One region of the Streptomyces sp. NPDC001514 genome, then DNA from elsewhere that is predicted to be linked to it. Evidence: riboswitches for the same ligand, from Rfam matches in the RefSeq annotation. Region 1 holds a riboswitch; each other region holds the start of a gene.

Region 1 (4,982 bases):
CGCCGCAGGGCACGGTAACGGCGCCGCGCCGACACCAGCCGGCCGGCCCGCCACGAAGCGCCGGCCTCGCGCCGGTCATGCAACGCCGGCCGTGTAGCGCCGGCCGTGTAACGCTGTCGCGTAACCCCGTCGCGCACTGTCAGTGCCCCTCGTTAGGGTCGTCGCGTGTCCGACTGGTCCCCGCAGCCGCAACCGGCGGCGCCACACCCCGCCGTCCCGGCGTGCGACGAACAGCCGCTGTTCGACGCCGTGCCGGCGCGTGCGCAATGGCGCTACCGGCCGAGCCGCGCCCTCTGGCGCAGCAAGGCCCTGCGCGCCGGGATCCTCGTCACCCTGCTCGCCCTCTCCGGCCTGGTCATCCTCGCGCTGGTGCGTGAGCAGACCGGCACCGAGGGCTTTCTGGTGGGCCTCGGTCTCGCCCTGCTGCCGGTCCCGCTGCTGATGGCGGCGTTCCGCTGGCTGGACCGCGTCGAGCCGGGCCCCTGGCGGAACCTGCTCTTCGCCTTCGCCTGGGGCGCCTGCGCGGCCGCGCTCGTGGCGATCATCGCGAACTCGTTCGCGACCCAGTGGATAGCCACCGCGACCGCCGACCCGACGTCCGCGGACACGATCGGCGCGACCGTCGTCGCCCCGATCGTGGAGGAGAGCGCCAAAGCGGCCGCCATCCTGCTCATCTTCCGCTTCCGGCGAGGGGACTTCACGGGGATCGTCGACGGCGTCGTCGTGGCCGGCTTCACCGCGACCGGCTTCGCCTTCACCGAGAACATCCTCTATCTCGGCAACGCCTTCGGTGAGGACCAGGAGTTCGGCCACTCCGGCTTCGCATCCGTCACCGCGGCGACCTTCTTCGTACGGATCGTGATGTCGCCGTTCGCGCATCCGCTCTTCACGGTGCTGACGGGCATCGGCTTCGGCGTCGCGGCGATCACGGCACGGCGCAGGAGGTTCCGCAGGACCGCGCTGCCCTTGCTCGGCCTCGCGATGGCGATGGGCATGCATGCGCTGTGGAACGGCTCGGGGGTGTTCGGCCCGTGGGGCTTCTACGCGGTGTACGCGGCGTTCATGGTGCCGGCCTTCGGACTGCTGACCTGGCTGGCGGTCTGGACCCGGCAGCGTGAGCTCCGTACGGTCGCGACCCAGCTCCCCGCGTACGCCGCGGCGGGCTGGCTCTCCCCCGCCGAGCCGCTCGCCCTCTCCTCCATGCGGGCGCGCACGATGGCACGCGACATGGCGGGCCGCACCCACGGGCCCGCGGCCGCCCGCGCCGTGTCCGAGTACGAGGCCTTCGCAACCTCCCTGGCCTTCCTGCGCCACCGCGCCCACCGCGGCACGGCGGGCCCGGACTTCGTGGCCCGCGAGCAGGAACTGCTCCACCACCTCTGGCAACGCAAGCACGTGGCGTCCCCGGCCCTCGTGTACGCGGTCCAGGCGGCGGGCGGGGTCTGGCTGCCGGCGCCTGCGCCGTACCGGGACTACGGGGGCTACAACCCGTACCGGGGATAGACCGACAGCCCTGGCGTCGGGGGGGTGCCGCCAGGGCTGCCGGGGCTGCCGGGTCGTACGAGCATGAGGGGACGCCCGGGAGTGGGCGCAGCCGATGTGAACGTCAAAGCGAAGCGTGAAGGCGAACGGGAACGCGAAACGCGAACGCCGAGAGTCGTACAGCGAACCGACGAATCAGCCAATCAGCGATTCAGCGAAACGACGAGTCGACGACTCAGACGCTGAGGCCCTTGTCCCGCAGCCACGCCGCCGGGTCCACTCCGTCGCCACCCGCCGTGTGCACCTCCAGGTGCAGATGCGGGCCGGTGACATTGCCGGTCGCGCCGACGCGTCCGATCGTCTCGCCCGTCGTGACCGTCTGCCCCACGCCGACGGTCATCGACGACAGGTGGCAGTACCAGACCTCGGTGCCGTCCTCGAGCTCCAGCACGATGCGGTAGCCGTACGACCCGGACCAGCCCGCCGACTTGACGGTGCCTCCGTGCACGGCCTTCGTCGGCGTGCCCGTGGGCGCGGCGAAGTCGAGGCCGGTGTGGTACCCGGAGGACCACATCGAGCCGGCCTGGCCGAAGGTCGAGGTGATCGTGTACGAGGACGTCGGCAGCGAGTAGCTCGCGGCGAGCTTGGCGAGCCGCTCGGCCTCCGCCTTGCGCGCCGCCTCCTCCTCGGCCAGCCGCTTCGCCTCCGCGGCCGCGGCCTCGGCCTCGGTCTGCTGGGCCTTCGCCTCCGCCGCAGCCTTCTCGGCAGCTGCCTTCTCCGCGGCCGCCTTCGCCTCGGCGTCGGCCTCGGCCTGCTGCTGCTCGGCCTGCTGGAGGATGCGGGCGCGCAGCGCCTCGCCCGCGCCGGTGGCGCTCTCCTCGCCGCCCTCGGCGGACGCCGTGTCGGCGACGGAGAGCGCGGTGAGCGGCGCCTCGTTCCGGTTGCCGTCCTGCTCGTCGGACTCGTCCGACATCAGGGAGCCCACACCCGGCAGCGACTTGGCGTCCGGGAGGTTGTCCGTGATGGTGTCGGGAAGGGATATGGAGACGGCGGGCTTGTCCTGCGCGGTGGCCATGCCGCCCGCGCCGACCGCGGCGATGACGCCGACTCCGAGGACGGTGGAGCTCCGGGCGAGTCCGTTGCGCTGCTTGACGACGCGGTGCCTGCCACGGACCGGGCGGACTGACTCCTCGGTCGGGTTCCACTCCTCCGTCCCGGCGGCGGGAGCCCACTCTGCGGTGGGAACCCACTCTGTGGTGGGAGGTTCTTGGAGGGCAGGCTCGTTGGACGCCACGGAGGCGTGCTCCTTTCCTTCCTTCTCGCCTACCGGGTTAGCTGACGGGTTCGGAGCAGGAAGGTCTCCTACGAGCACCGCGAAGTGCCCGATTCACCCCAATTGGTGGTTCCCCGGTTCCCTTACGGGATTCGGCGCGTGCGCACGGTGCCGTCTCTTGCGACGGCTGGGACGACCGCGCTGCGTTATCGAACGTTAATAGACACCGGGGTCCTATTCCAAGCTGTTCCCAGTGATCATTAACGATATTGGCCTGGACTTTCCGGCCACAAGAGGGGGGAATCGGGCGAGTTGACCCCACCACACCCACCCCACCAATTCTGACGGTGCATCAAATGTTATGCGGAGGGCTCCCTTTCGATTACGTTCCGTCGCGATTCAGGGAACCACCGGCATCGTCCGGCGTCGCTTCGGCTCCCGCTCCCCCGGCCGGCTTACCGCCAGCAGCGCCATGTCGTCCGTCGTCGCACCGCCCGTATGCCGCCGCACGTCGGCGACGAGCGCGTCCAGCAGTTCCTCGGGGCCGGGAAAGATACGGCCGCCCAGCCGCCGGCGCGGATCGTAGAAGACGCCGTGCGCGTCGCGCGCCTCTGACAGCCCGTCCGTGTAGAGCAGCAGCGTGGCCCCGGCCGGGAACGCCGCCTCGTCCACCCGGTCCGGCCAGGCGCCGAGATCACCCATGCCAAGCGGCAGCGCGGGCTCGCTCGGCTCCAGGATGTCCAGCACGCCGTCCGCGCGCAGCACGAGCGGCGGCGGATGGCCCCGGTTGACCACCCGCACACGTCCGTCGCCGATCGGGATCTCGGCGAGCGCGGCGGTGGTGAACCCCTCGAACACATCGAGCCCCGAGCGTCTCGTGCCCTCCCGCGCCAGCGCCCGCTCCAGCCGCCGCGCAACCCCCTCCAGCGACGGCTCCTGCTCGGCCGCCTCCCGGAACGCCCCGAGCACGACAGCCACCGCCTCGACCGCGTTCAGCCCCTTCCCCCGCACGTCCCCGACCACCAGCCGCACCCCGTACGGAGTGTCCTGCACGGCGAACAGGTCCCCGCCGATGAACGCGTCCGCCTGCGCCGCCTCATACCGCGCGGCGACCTGCAGGCCGCCGATCCGCTCGGCGGGCGAGGGCAGTACCGCCCGCTGGGCGGCCTCCGCGACGACGCGCGCGGAGGCGAGGCGCGCGCTGCCGCGGCGCACGATCCGATTGATGAACAGGGCCAGCACGGCGACGGTGACCACGGTCAGCAGCTCGGTCACCGACGGGATTTCGGTGACCGTGCCGTTGTACACCTGCAGTCCTGCCTCCGCCGCGACGGCGGCGACGCCGGCCAGCACGGTGTACTGCAGGGCGAAGAAGGGCGCGGCGACCAGCGGCGACGCGGCGAAGAGGGGAGAGGCGGTGTACGACGCCGGGGTGGCCAGATCGAAGAAGATCCCGCCGATGACGAGCAGCACGGGCAGCACCCCGACGATCCGGCGGCCGCCGTCACGACGCGGCGCGTCGCCGACGCTGCCATCGCCGATGCCGCCGTCGCCCGCGGGGCCGTCGCCGATCCGGCCGTCGCCCGCGGGGCCGTCGCCGACGCTGTCGTCGTCGATGCCGTCGTCGATGCCGTCGTCGATGCCGTCGTCGATGCCGTCGTCGCTGTCGCCTGCTCGCTGCCCCACCAAAGGTCTCCTGCCCGGTCCGCCCCACGGATGCGGACCTACCGCGCCCCACCCAGGCTGGCCGGAGCCGGGCCGCGCGGCGAATCGCCGTCGGCCAACCGGGCTACGTCCCGGGCGGCCGGCCGGTACCGCGGCGACAGGGCAGACGGTCCGAGCCGACGGTCACCAGGGGGCCCTCCTGGTGACCTGGTCAGGAGTACGGGCCTCAGTCGTCGCTGAGGTTGCGCTCCGCGTACACCTTCATCGCGTCGCGCACGAACGCCGCCGTGCCCTCCTCGTGCCGGTCGTAGTTCACCGTGAAGCGCGGGTCGGCGACGTACATCTCGCCGAGCCCGATGACGTACGACTTCGTCGGCGTGACCGTCACCGACAGCCACTCGACCTGCCGCTGTGCGATCGCCTGCGCCTCGTCGCTGTCCGGTGCGAAACCGTCCTTGAGCGCCTGCCCGAAGTCACGGGCGATCCCGGCCTGCCGGTCCTGGAAGGCCTGCTTCTCCTGCGCGCTGAGCGAGCGCCACCAGCGGTCGCCCTTCTCGTACGC
Region 2 (4,982 bases), on a different contig from region 1:
GCACCAACTACTTCGAGACCATGCCCGCCCACCAGCTGGAGCTCGCGCTCTGGCTGGAGGCCGACCGCATGGGCTCGCTCCTCGCCGCTCTCGACGAGGAGTCCATGGAGAACCAGCGGGACGTCGTCAAGAACGAGCGCCGCCAGCGCTACGACAACGTTCCGTACGGCACGGCCTTCGAGAAGCTGACGGCCCTCTCCTACCCGGAGGGCCACCCCTACCACCACACCCCGATCGGTTCGATGGCCGACCTGGACGCGGCGACGCTGGAGGACGCGCGGAACTTCTTCCGCACGTACTACGCGCCGAACAACGCGGTGCTGTCGGTCGTCGGCGACATCGACCCGGAGGAGACCCTCGCCTGGATCGAGAAGTACTTCGGCTCCATCCCGATGCACGACGGCAAGCAGCCGCCGCGCGACGGCGCCCTGCCCGACATCATCGGCGAGCAGCTGCGCGAGGTCGTGGAGGAGGAGGTCCCGGCCCGCGCCCTGATGGCCGCCTACCGCCTGCCGCAGGACGGCACGCGCGAGTGCGACGCCGCCGACCTGGCGCTCACCGTCCTCGGCGGCGGCGAGTCGTCCCGGCTGCACAACCGCCTGGTGCGCCACGACCGCACGGCCGTCGCCGCGGGCTTCGGCCTGCTGCGGCTCGCCGGGGCGCCCTCGCTCGGCTGGCTGGACGTGAAGACGTCCGCCGGGGTCGAGGTGCCCGACATCGAGGCCGCCGTCGACGACGAGCTGGAGCGGTTCGCAGCCGAGGGCCCCACGCCCGAGGAGATGGAGCGCGCCCAGGCCCAGCTGGAGCGCGAGTGGCTGGACCGGCTCGGCACGGTCGCGGGCCGCGCCGACGAACTGTGCCGGTACGCCGTGCTGTTCGGCGACCCCCAGCTGGCGCTCAGCGCCGTCTCGCGGGTCCTCGACGTCACCGCCGAGGAGGTCAAGGCAGTCGCCCAGGCCCGGCTGCGCCCGGACAACCGGGCGGTGCTGGTGTACGAACCCGTCCAAGCGGCCGAGGCCACCGAGGACAACGACGACGCAGAGGGGGCGGACCAGTGACCGACGCTGCCGTGACCATGGACTTCCACCCGCAGCCGCAGGCAGGCGAGGCCAGGCCGTGGGCCTTCCCCGCCCCCGAGCGCGGCCTGCTCGACAACGGACTGACCGTCCTGCGCTGCCACCGTCCCGGCCAGCAGGTCGTGGCCGTGGAGATCTTCCTCACCGCCCCGCTGGACGCCGAGCCCGAGGGCCTCGACGGCGTCGCCACGATCATGGCGCGGGCGCTCTCCGAGGGCACCGACAAGCACACGGCGGAGGAGTTCGCCGCGGAGCTGGAGCGCTGCGGCGCCACCCTCGACTCGCACGCCGACCACCCCGGCGTCCGTGTCTCCCTGGAGGTGCCGGTCTCCCGCCTCCCCAAGGCGCTCGGCCTGCTCGCCGAGGCCCTGCGCGCGCCGCTCTTCGCCGACAGCGAGGTCGAGCGGCTCGTGCGGAACCGACTGGACGAGATCCCGCACGAGACCGCCAACCCGGCCCGCCGCGCCGCCAAGGAGCTCTCCAAGCAGCTCTTCCCGGCCTCCTCCCGGATGTCCCGCCCCCGCCAGGGCAGTGAGGAGACCGTCGAGCGCATCGACTCCGCGGCCGTACGGGCCTTCTACGAAGCCCACGTCCGGCCCGCAGCCGCTACCGCCGTGATCGTCGGCGACCTCACCGGAGTCGATCTGGACGCCGTGCTGGCCGACACCCTCGACGACTGGACCGGCGGCGCGGCCGAGAGCCGTCCCGTGCCGCCGATCACCGCCGACGACACGGGCCGCGTCGTCATCGTCGACCGCCCCGGCGCGGTCCAGACGCAGCTCCTCATCGGCCGCATCGGCCCGGACCGGCACGACCGGGTCTGGCCGGCCCAGGTCCTCGGCACGTACTGCCTGGGCGGCACCCTCACCTCCCGCCTGGACCGCGTCCTGCGCGAGGAGAAGGGGTACACGTACGGGGTGCGGGCCTTCGCCCAGGTCCTGCGCTCCTCCGCCGACGGCACGGGCGCGGCCACGCTCGCCATCAGCGGCTCCGTCGACACCCCGCACACCGGCCCGGCGCTGGACGACCTCTGGAAGGTGCTGCGCACCCTCGCCGCGGAGGGCCTCACCGACGCCGAGCGCGATGTCGCCGTACAGAACCTGGTGGGTGTGGCCCCGCTGAAGTTCGAGACCGCGGCGTCGGTCGCGGGCACGCTGGCCGACCAGGTCGAGCAGCACCTTCCGGACGACTACCAGGCCCAGCTGTACACGCGCCTGGCCGGGACCGGCACCGTCGAGGCCACGGCCGCGGTCGTCAACGCCTTCCCGGTGGACCGGCTCGTCACCGTCCTCGTCGGCGACGCGTCCGAGATCGAGGAGCCGGTCAAGGCTCTGGGAATCGGTGAAGTGACCGTTGTCACGGGCTGATTGACTGCCGGTCGGCTCCGGCGCACCCGGAGGGCCCCGTTGGCATCGTGCCAACGGGGCCCTTCCGTATGTCCGTTTTGTTGGAGAGGCTGCGTGTCTGACCTGTGGCATGCACAACAAATCTCCGTGTCCGTTTGGTGATTGAAAGATGTCCCGCTTAGCGTCTTCTGCGCTGTCCGTCGGTTGCACCAGCCGCATCCGCGGCATCGGACAGCCATCGCCGAGTCCCCGTCGGGCGCGAGCCTGGGGAGCCGGGGACCCACACGTCCCCTGGGGTGAATCGGACGCCTTCGCACCCGTGCGGAGGGGCCCGTAGGAGACCTTCCTGCTCCGAACCCGTCAGCTAACCCGGTAGGCGAGAAGGAAGGAAAGGATCAGCCACTTCATGGCGTTCACCCGTGCCACCGGGAAGCATCGTGGTCCGAGCCGTCTGACGCGCAAGCGCGCGGGTCTGGCCGGAGCCGCAGCCCTCGCCACCACCGGCGTCATCGGAACCCTCGCCTCCCCGGCGCTCGCCGCCGACACGGAAAGCCCCGCCCTCGAGGACACCGGCCTGAACCAGGCCATCGTCGCCGCCGACACCCTCGCCGAGCAGATCGACGCCCAGGCCGACGCCCAGCAGCGGGAGGCCGACCTGGCCGCGGCCCGCGCGAAGGCCGAGGCCGAGGCGAAGCGCAAGGCCGAAGCCCGCGTCAAGGCGGCCCGCGAGGCCCAGGAGCGCGCTGCCCGCGAGGCCGAGCGCAAGCGCCTGATGTCCTACACGCTCCCGGTCGCCGGCTCGTACATCAGCACGGGCTACCAGGCGGGCGGCTCGGTCTGGTCCTCCGGGAGCCACACCGGGGTCGACTTCCACGCCCCTTCCGGCACTTCGGTCGTCGCCGTCGGCATGGGCACGGTCGTGGAGGCCGGCTGGGGCGGCGCGTACGGCAACAACATCGTGATCAAGATGAAGGACGGCACGTACACCCAGTACGGCCATCTGTCGTCCATCGGCGTCTCGGTCGGCCAGACCGTCACCCCGGGCCAGCAGATCGGCCTGTCCGGGTCCACCGGCAACTCGATGGGCCCGCACCTCCACTTCGAGGCCCGCACGAGCCCCGACTACGGCTCGGACATCGACCCGGTCGCGTATCTGCGCGGCCACGGCGTCAGCGTCTGAGACCCGCCTCCCCGCGGTAGGGCCCCGGCCCGGTCATGGAGACCGGCCGGGGCTTTCGGTGTATTCCGGCCAAAAGATATCCATGGATTCCCGTAGGCCATCGGAAATTCCGGCCCACTGCAATAGAGTCACCGAACAGACATCGCTCGACTGGGTTTCGCGCGGATTAAAGACGGAGGTTCGGTATGCGCATTCCTGCGCGCTCGGTATGCACGGCCATCCGCGACGACATCGTCTCCGGTGTCTTCGAGCGCGGCAGCCGGCTCACCGAGGAGCAGCTGGCGCGCCGCTACGGCGTCTCACGCGTCCCGGTGCGCGAAGCGCTGCGCACCCTGGAGTCGGAGGGCTTCGTCGTCACCCGCAGACACGCCGGAGCGTGCGTCGCCGAGCCCACCGAGCAGGAGGCCGCCGACCTGCTGGAGATCCGGATGCTGCTGGAGCCACTGGGTGCCGCGCGCGCCGCGCAGCGGCGCACCGAGGCCCACCTCAAAGTGCTGCGCGGCCTGGTCAGACTCGGCCAGGAGCGGGCGCGCCGGGGTCAGGGCGAGGATCTGCGCTCGCTCGGCGGCTGGTTCCACGAGACCCTCGCGCAGGCCTCCGGCAGCCCCGGCCTCATCGCGCTGCTGACCCAGCTCCGGCACAAGATCGCCTGGATGTACGCCGTCGAGCAGCCCGCCCGGCCGGTGGAGTCCTGGGCCGAGCACGGCGCGATCGTGGACGCGGTGTCGCGCGGCGACGCGGAGCGGGCGCGGGCGCTCACCGCGATGCACGCCGAACGGATGACGGGGGCGCACCGGTTGCGTATCACGGCGCGCGGGGCAGTGAGGAGTTCGCAACATTCCGTAAACACGGCGAGTGCCCGCAATTAACAAAAGCGCCGTATACAAAGAGGGGCTATTTCAAACAGCAGAGCCGCAGACCGGTAATTCCCGGTTGCTGCGGCTCCGCCGTTTCCATTCATTTGTTCTTTGCCGGCCGGGATAAGGCTCACTCCCGCGAGCGGGCAGCCGGGGTCCGGACCGGGACCGGGCCGGGTCAGACGGTCTCGGGGAGCTCCTCGAGACCCTCGGCGACCAGCTTCGCCAGACGGTCGAGGGCGGCGTCGGCGCCGTCCGCGTCCGAAGCGAGCACGATCTCCTGTCCGCCCTCCGCACCCAGGCCGAGCACCGCGAGCATCGAGGCGGCGTTGACGGGGGTGCCGTCGGCCTTGGCGATCGTCACCGGGATGCCGGAGGCCGTGGCGGCACGGACGAAGATGGAAGCGGGGCGGGCGTGGAGGCCCTCGGCCCAGCCGACATTGACGCGGCGCTCAGCCATGGTGATGCCCTTCAAGTCCTAGCGGTTGTCTAGACCAGTCTCTCATGTGTCGTGCAGTGCTCG
Region 3 (4,982 bases), on a different contig from region 1:
GCTTCGGCTTCGCGTCCCCGAAGTCGATCGTCGCCTGCGCATCCGAACCCGATCCGGTCACCGCCATCACGGTCCCGAGGCCGAACTGGTCGTGCGTGACCCGGTCCCCGACGGCCAGGGCGATCACCGGCTTGTCCGCCGTGCGCCGCGTGGCGAAGCCCGACGGGCCGGACCGCGACCGCGAGGACGACAGCGAGGACGTGATCCCGGACGTCGGCCCGGCCGGAGCGGCCATCGGTCCCGTCCGCTTCCACTGCATGTGCGCGTCCGGGATCTCCTCCAGGAACCGCGACGGCGGGTTGTACGCGGGCTGGCCCCACGCGCTCCGCATCGACGACCGCGTCAGGTAGAGCCGCTCGCGGGCGCGCGTGATGCCCACGTAGGCGAGGCGGCGCTCCTCCTCCAGCTCCTTGGTCTGCCCCAGTGCCCGCATGTGCGGGAAAACGCCGTCCTCCATGCCCGTGAGGAACACGACCGGGAACTCCAGGCCCTTCGCCGTGTGCAGCGTCATCAGCGTGATGACGCCGGTGCCCTCTTCGTCCTCGTCGGGGATCTGGTCGGAGTCGGCGACGAGCGCGACCTGCTCGAGGAACTCGGCGAGCGTGCCCGAGCCCTCCTCGGCACCGCGCTCCTGCTCGAACTCGAGCGCGACCGCGGCCAGCTCCTGGAGGTTCTCGATACGCGTCTCGTCCTGCGGGTCCGTCGAGGCCTGCAACTCGGCGAGATACCCCGTCCGTTCGAGCACGGCTTCCAGGACCGTCGCCGGTCCAGCGCCCGATTCGACGATCGTGCGGAGCTCCTCCATCAGCGTGTTGAACCGCTTCACGGCATTGGCCGACCGGGCCGCCATGCCGTACGCCTCGTCCACGCGCCGCAGCGCCTGCGGGAAGGTGATCTTCTCCCGCAGCGCCAGCGCGTCGATCATCGCCTCCGCGCGCTCACCGATGCCGCGCTTCGGGACATTGAGGATGCGGCGCAGCGGGACGTTGTCCTCGGGGTTGGCGAGGACGCGCAGATACGCGAGCACATCGCGGACCTCCTTGCGCTCGTAGAAGCGCACTCCGCCGACGACCTTGTAGGGCAGGCCGACGCGGATGAAGATCTCTTCGAAGACACGGGACTGGGCGTTCGTCCGGTAGAAGACCGCGACATCGCCGGCCTTGGCCTCGCCCGCGTCCGTCAGCCGGTCGATCTCGTCGGCGACGAACTGCGCCTCGTCGTGCTCGGTGTCCGCGACATAGCCGGTGATCTGGGCTCCCGCGCCCGCGTTCGTCCACAGGTTCTTGGGGCGGCGGCTCTCGTTGCGCTCGATGACGGCGTTGGCGGCGGAGAGGATCGTCTGCGTCGAGCGGTAGTTCTGCTCCAGCAGGATCGTCGTCGCGTCCGGGTAGTCCTCCTCGAACTGGAGGATGTTACGGATCGTGGCGCCGCGGAAGGCGTAGATCGACTGGTCGGCGTCGCCCACGACGCACAGCTCGGCAGGGTCCAGGTCCTCGTACCCCGTGCCGACCAGCTCACGCACCAGCGTGTACTGGGCGTGATTGGTGTCCTGGTACTCGTCGACCAGGACATGGCGGAACCGTCGACGGTAGTGCTCGGCGACGTCCGGGAACGCCTGGAGCAGGTGGACGGTGGTCATGATGATGTCGTCGAAGTCCAGCGCGTTGGCCTCGCGCAGCCGGGCCTGGTACATCCGGTAGGCCTCGGCCAGCGTCTTCTCGAAGCCGTCGGCGGCCTGGTCGGCGAAGGTCTCCTCGTCGATCAGCTCGTTCTTCAGATTCGAGATCTTGGCGCTGAAGGACTTCGGAGGGAACTTCTTCGGGTCGAGGTCCAGGTCACGGCAGACCAGCGCCATGAGCCGCTTCGAGTCGGCCGCGTCGTAGATCGAGAACGACGACGTGAAGCCGAGCTTCTTGCTCTCCCGGCGCAGGATGCGGACGCAGGCGCTGTGGAAGGTGGAGACCCACATCGCGTTGGCGCGCGGGCCGACGAGGTGCTCGACGCGCTCCTTCATCTCGCCCGCGGCCTTGTTCGTGAACGTGATCGCCAGTATCTGGCCGGGGTGCACATGCCGGGTCGCCAGCAGATGGGCGATCCGGTGGGTCAGCACCCGCGTCTTGCCGGAGCCGGCACCGGCCACGATGAGCAGGGGTGAGCCCGTGTGCACGACGGCGGCACGCTGCTGCTCGTTCAGCCCCTCGAGCAGCGCGGCCGGGTCCACGGCGGGGCGCGGCGCACCGTCCCTGTAGTACGCGTCCCTGGCCGGGGGCACGTCGAACTTCCCCTCGAAGAGGTCGTGCGGGACCTCCTCGTGGGGCGCGTGCTCGTCGTGCTCGGGCGGCGGGGGCTCCTCCGAGGCCGAGGTGCGCTGGAGGTCCGCCAGGAAGCTGTCGTCAAAGAGGCTGCTCATCGCTCTACGAGTCTAGGCCGCCCCACCGACAGCCCGCCGCCGCCTTCACCACAACCGGATCCAACACGTTCCGTAATCGGGCACTTACGGTACGAATGCGGCACGACGGCGACACGCCAAGGTCACGAAAATGTATCGGGCATATCGAACATCGACCTTCACAGCGGCACCACAGTTTGGCTAGCGTGCTCGCCCAGGCAGCCCGTTCCCTCAACGGCGACCGACGCCGATCGGGCCGCCCACGCCGAATCCGACCTTCCCGCAAGGGAGTTCGGAACCGGGGACCCATCATGCACAACCGGGGTGAATCGGACCGTGCTCAACTCGGCCCGTAGGACAGCCTTCCGTTCCGTCCGAACCCGACAGCTAACCCGGTAGGCGGTCCACGGAAGGAGATGCCGGCCTTGGCGTCGCATCGCAAGACGCGCCAGCGTACGTATCCGCGTACGAAGTCCCCCGCCGTCGGGTTCACGACGGCCGCCCTCGCGGGCGTCACCCTCCTCTCCACCCAGAGTGCCCAGGCCGACCCGAGACCCAGCATCGAAGAGGTCCAGAAGAAGGTCGACGACCTCTACCGGCAGGCGGGCACCGCGACCCAGCAGTACAACCGGGCGAAAGAGGAGACCGCGCAGCAGCGCCGCGAGGTGGACACGATCCTCGACGATGTCGCCAAGCGCACGGAGTCGCTGAACGAGGCCCGCCGCACGCTCGGTTCGTACGCGGCCGCGCAGTACCGGACCGGTGCGGTCACGCCGACCGCCGCGTTGCTCTTCGCCGACAGCCCACAGGCGTACTTCGACCAGACCCATCTGATGGACCGGCTCTCCGACGAGCAGCGCGGTGCCGTCGCCGACTTCGAGGCACAGCAGGCGGAGGCCGCGAAGCAGCGCGCCAAGGCGACCGAGAGCCTGGAGACGCTGACCACTTCCCAGCAGTCGCTGCGCACCAGCAAGGAGCAGGTGCAGAAGAAGCTCGCCGAGGCACGGACGCTGCTGTCGCAGCTGACCGCCGAGGAGAAGGCGCGGCTCGAGGCGCTGGAGCGGCAGCGGGAGGAAGAGGCCCGCCGCCAGGCCGAGGCGAAGGCCAGGGCGGAGGCGGAGGCCAAGGCCGAGGCGGAGCGCCTGGCGGCAGAGCGCGCGCAGCAGGAGGCGCAGAACCAGGACACGGGGACCAGCACAGGGACCGGGACGAGCACCGACACCTCCGCCGGGACCTACGCCGCCAAGGCCGAGAAGGTCCTCGCCTTCGCCCGCGCCCAGATCGGCAAGCCCTACGTATGGGGGGCGACCGGCCCCAGCTCGTACGACTGCTCCGGCCTCACCCAGGCCGCCTGGAAGGCGGCCGGCGTCGACCTGCCCCGCACCACCTGGGACCAGGTCAACGTCGGCCAGCGCGTCGCCACGAGCGATCTCCTCCCCGGCGACCTGGTCTTCTTCTACGACGACATCAGCCACGTCGGCATCTACATCGGCGACGGCATGATGATCCACGCCCCCAAGCCGGGCACGAACGTCCGCGAGGAGTCGATCTACTACATGCCGATCTACGGGAGCGTCCGCCCCGCGTAGACCGCATGGACGCCTGTAGGGCCTCGTTCGAGTGGGCCTTTTCTCATCGTTCTGTCCTTCGCTCGTCCGGTTGGACAGGGCGATGAGAAGTCAACTCTCCGGGAGAACAGCGATCGGCGCCGCCGGCACGACCCGCACCCTTGGCAGGTGGTGCGGGCTGCGGGACCGGCCGTAGCCGATCACGACGGGCCGGGGGGCAACTGCTCGTCGATGTGGTCCTTGCTGTAGCCGAGCCCTTCACCGATCGCCTTGTAGCGGGTGCGCTGGACCTCGGTGACGGTGATCTCGCACGTACAGAGAATGTGCAGGAGCAGGCGGAAGCCCAGGTCGGGGTCGACGGACGTGACCACCTCCTCCAGTGCCGTCACGGCGGTCCGAACCGTCGCGGCGCCGGTGTTCGCAGTCCTGTCCGTCAGCTTCGGGGCCACCTGCCGGACCTCCGCCAGCACCGCCTTCGCCGACTCCGTCCTGGCGGGCGAGACGACGGAGGTGTAGACGGGGTCGACTTTCTTCAGGTGCTCTCTGCACACCTCGGCGACCTGCCGGAGCCATGTCCGGCCGACGGCGTCGAACTCGTCGGTGTTGTTCCACCGCCCCGACGCTGCCCGCCACAGTGCCGTGACCGCGTCGTCGGACAGTGCGGAATCCAGCAGCCGTTGCACGTCTTCCAGCAGCACGGCCGCGTACGAGCCCGGGACGTACCCAAGGTCGCCACGGGCGATGCTCTCGATGTTCTCCCGCACGGTGCCCTCGTACTGCCACCCTGTCCCGAAGAACACGGCCGCGAGCAGCGGCAGACCGAAGCGGCCGAGCGCGAAGTCACGCCGGCTCGGGTCGATGGGCGGCCACCGCACATTCAGATCTTCGTAGACGGCGGCTGCGGGGTAGGCCAGCCGGTCACCGATCGTCAGCAGCCGGTCGTACTGGTCCTTCCCGACCGGCAGGGAGTACGCCTTGGCGGCGCGCAGGAACAGGCGCAGGCCGAGGTCGGCGTCGACCTGGTG

The links. A riboswitch is a leader RNA that binds a small molecule or an ion and turns the genes downstream of it on or off. The one in region 1 is predicted to bind cyclic di-AMP.
Region 2: another riboswitch for cyclic di-AMP. It lies ahead of ACWCXB_RS22585 (M23 family metallopeptidase); the one in region 1 lies ahead of ACWCXB_RS34515 (M23 family metallopeptidase).
Region 3: another riboswitch for cyclic di-AMP. It lies ahead of ACWCXB_RS17530 (NlpC/P60 family protein); the one in region 1 lies ahead of ACWCXB_RS34515 (M23 family metallopeptidase).

Annotation. Positions count from the first base shown of each region.
Region 1 is NZ_JBSFHO010000051.1:20,344-25,325, forward strand. Features, by position in the region: gene trmB (tRNA (guanosine(46)-N7)-methyltransferase TrmB) at 1-18, shown strand, start outside; gene ACWCXB_RS34510 (PrsW family intramembrane metalloprotease) at 166-1,503, shown strand; gene ACWCXB_RS34515 (M23 family metallopeptidase) at 1,718-2,776, opposite strand; cyclic di-AMP (ydaO/yuaA leader) riboswitch at 2,788-2,923, opposite strand; gene ACWCXB_RS34520 (PP2C family protein-serine/threonine phosphatase) at 3,155-4,327, opposite strand; gene ACWCXB_RS34525 (MerR family transcriptional regulator) at 4,647-4,982, opposite strand, start outside.
Region 2 is NZ_JBSFHO010000021.1:121,882-126,863, forward strand. Features, by position in the region: gene ACWCXB_RS22575 (M16 family metallopeptidase) at 1-1,058, shown strand, start outside; gene ACWCXB_RS22580 (M16 family metallopeptidase) at 1,076-2,443, shown strand; cyclic di-AMP (ydaO/yuaA leader) riboswitch at 2,652-2,815, shown strand; gene ACWCXB_RS22585 (M23 family metallopeptidase) at 2,829-3,602, shown strand; gene ACWCXB_RS22590 (GntR family transcriptional regulator) at 3,788-4,471, shown strand; gene ACWCXB_RS22595 (HPr family phosphocarrier protein) at 4,638-4,919, opposite strand.
Region 3 is NZ_JBSFHO010000015.1:5,630-10,611, forward strand. Features, by position in the region: gene pcrA (DNA helicase PcrA) at 1-2,410, opposite strand, end outside; cyclic di-AMP (ydaO/yuaA leader) riboswitch at 2,643-2,807, shown strand; gene ACWCXB_RS17530 (NlpC/P60 family protein) at 2,806-3,978, shown strand; gene ACWCXB_RS17535 (hypothetical protein) at 4,158-4,982, opposite strand, start outside.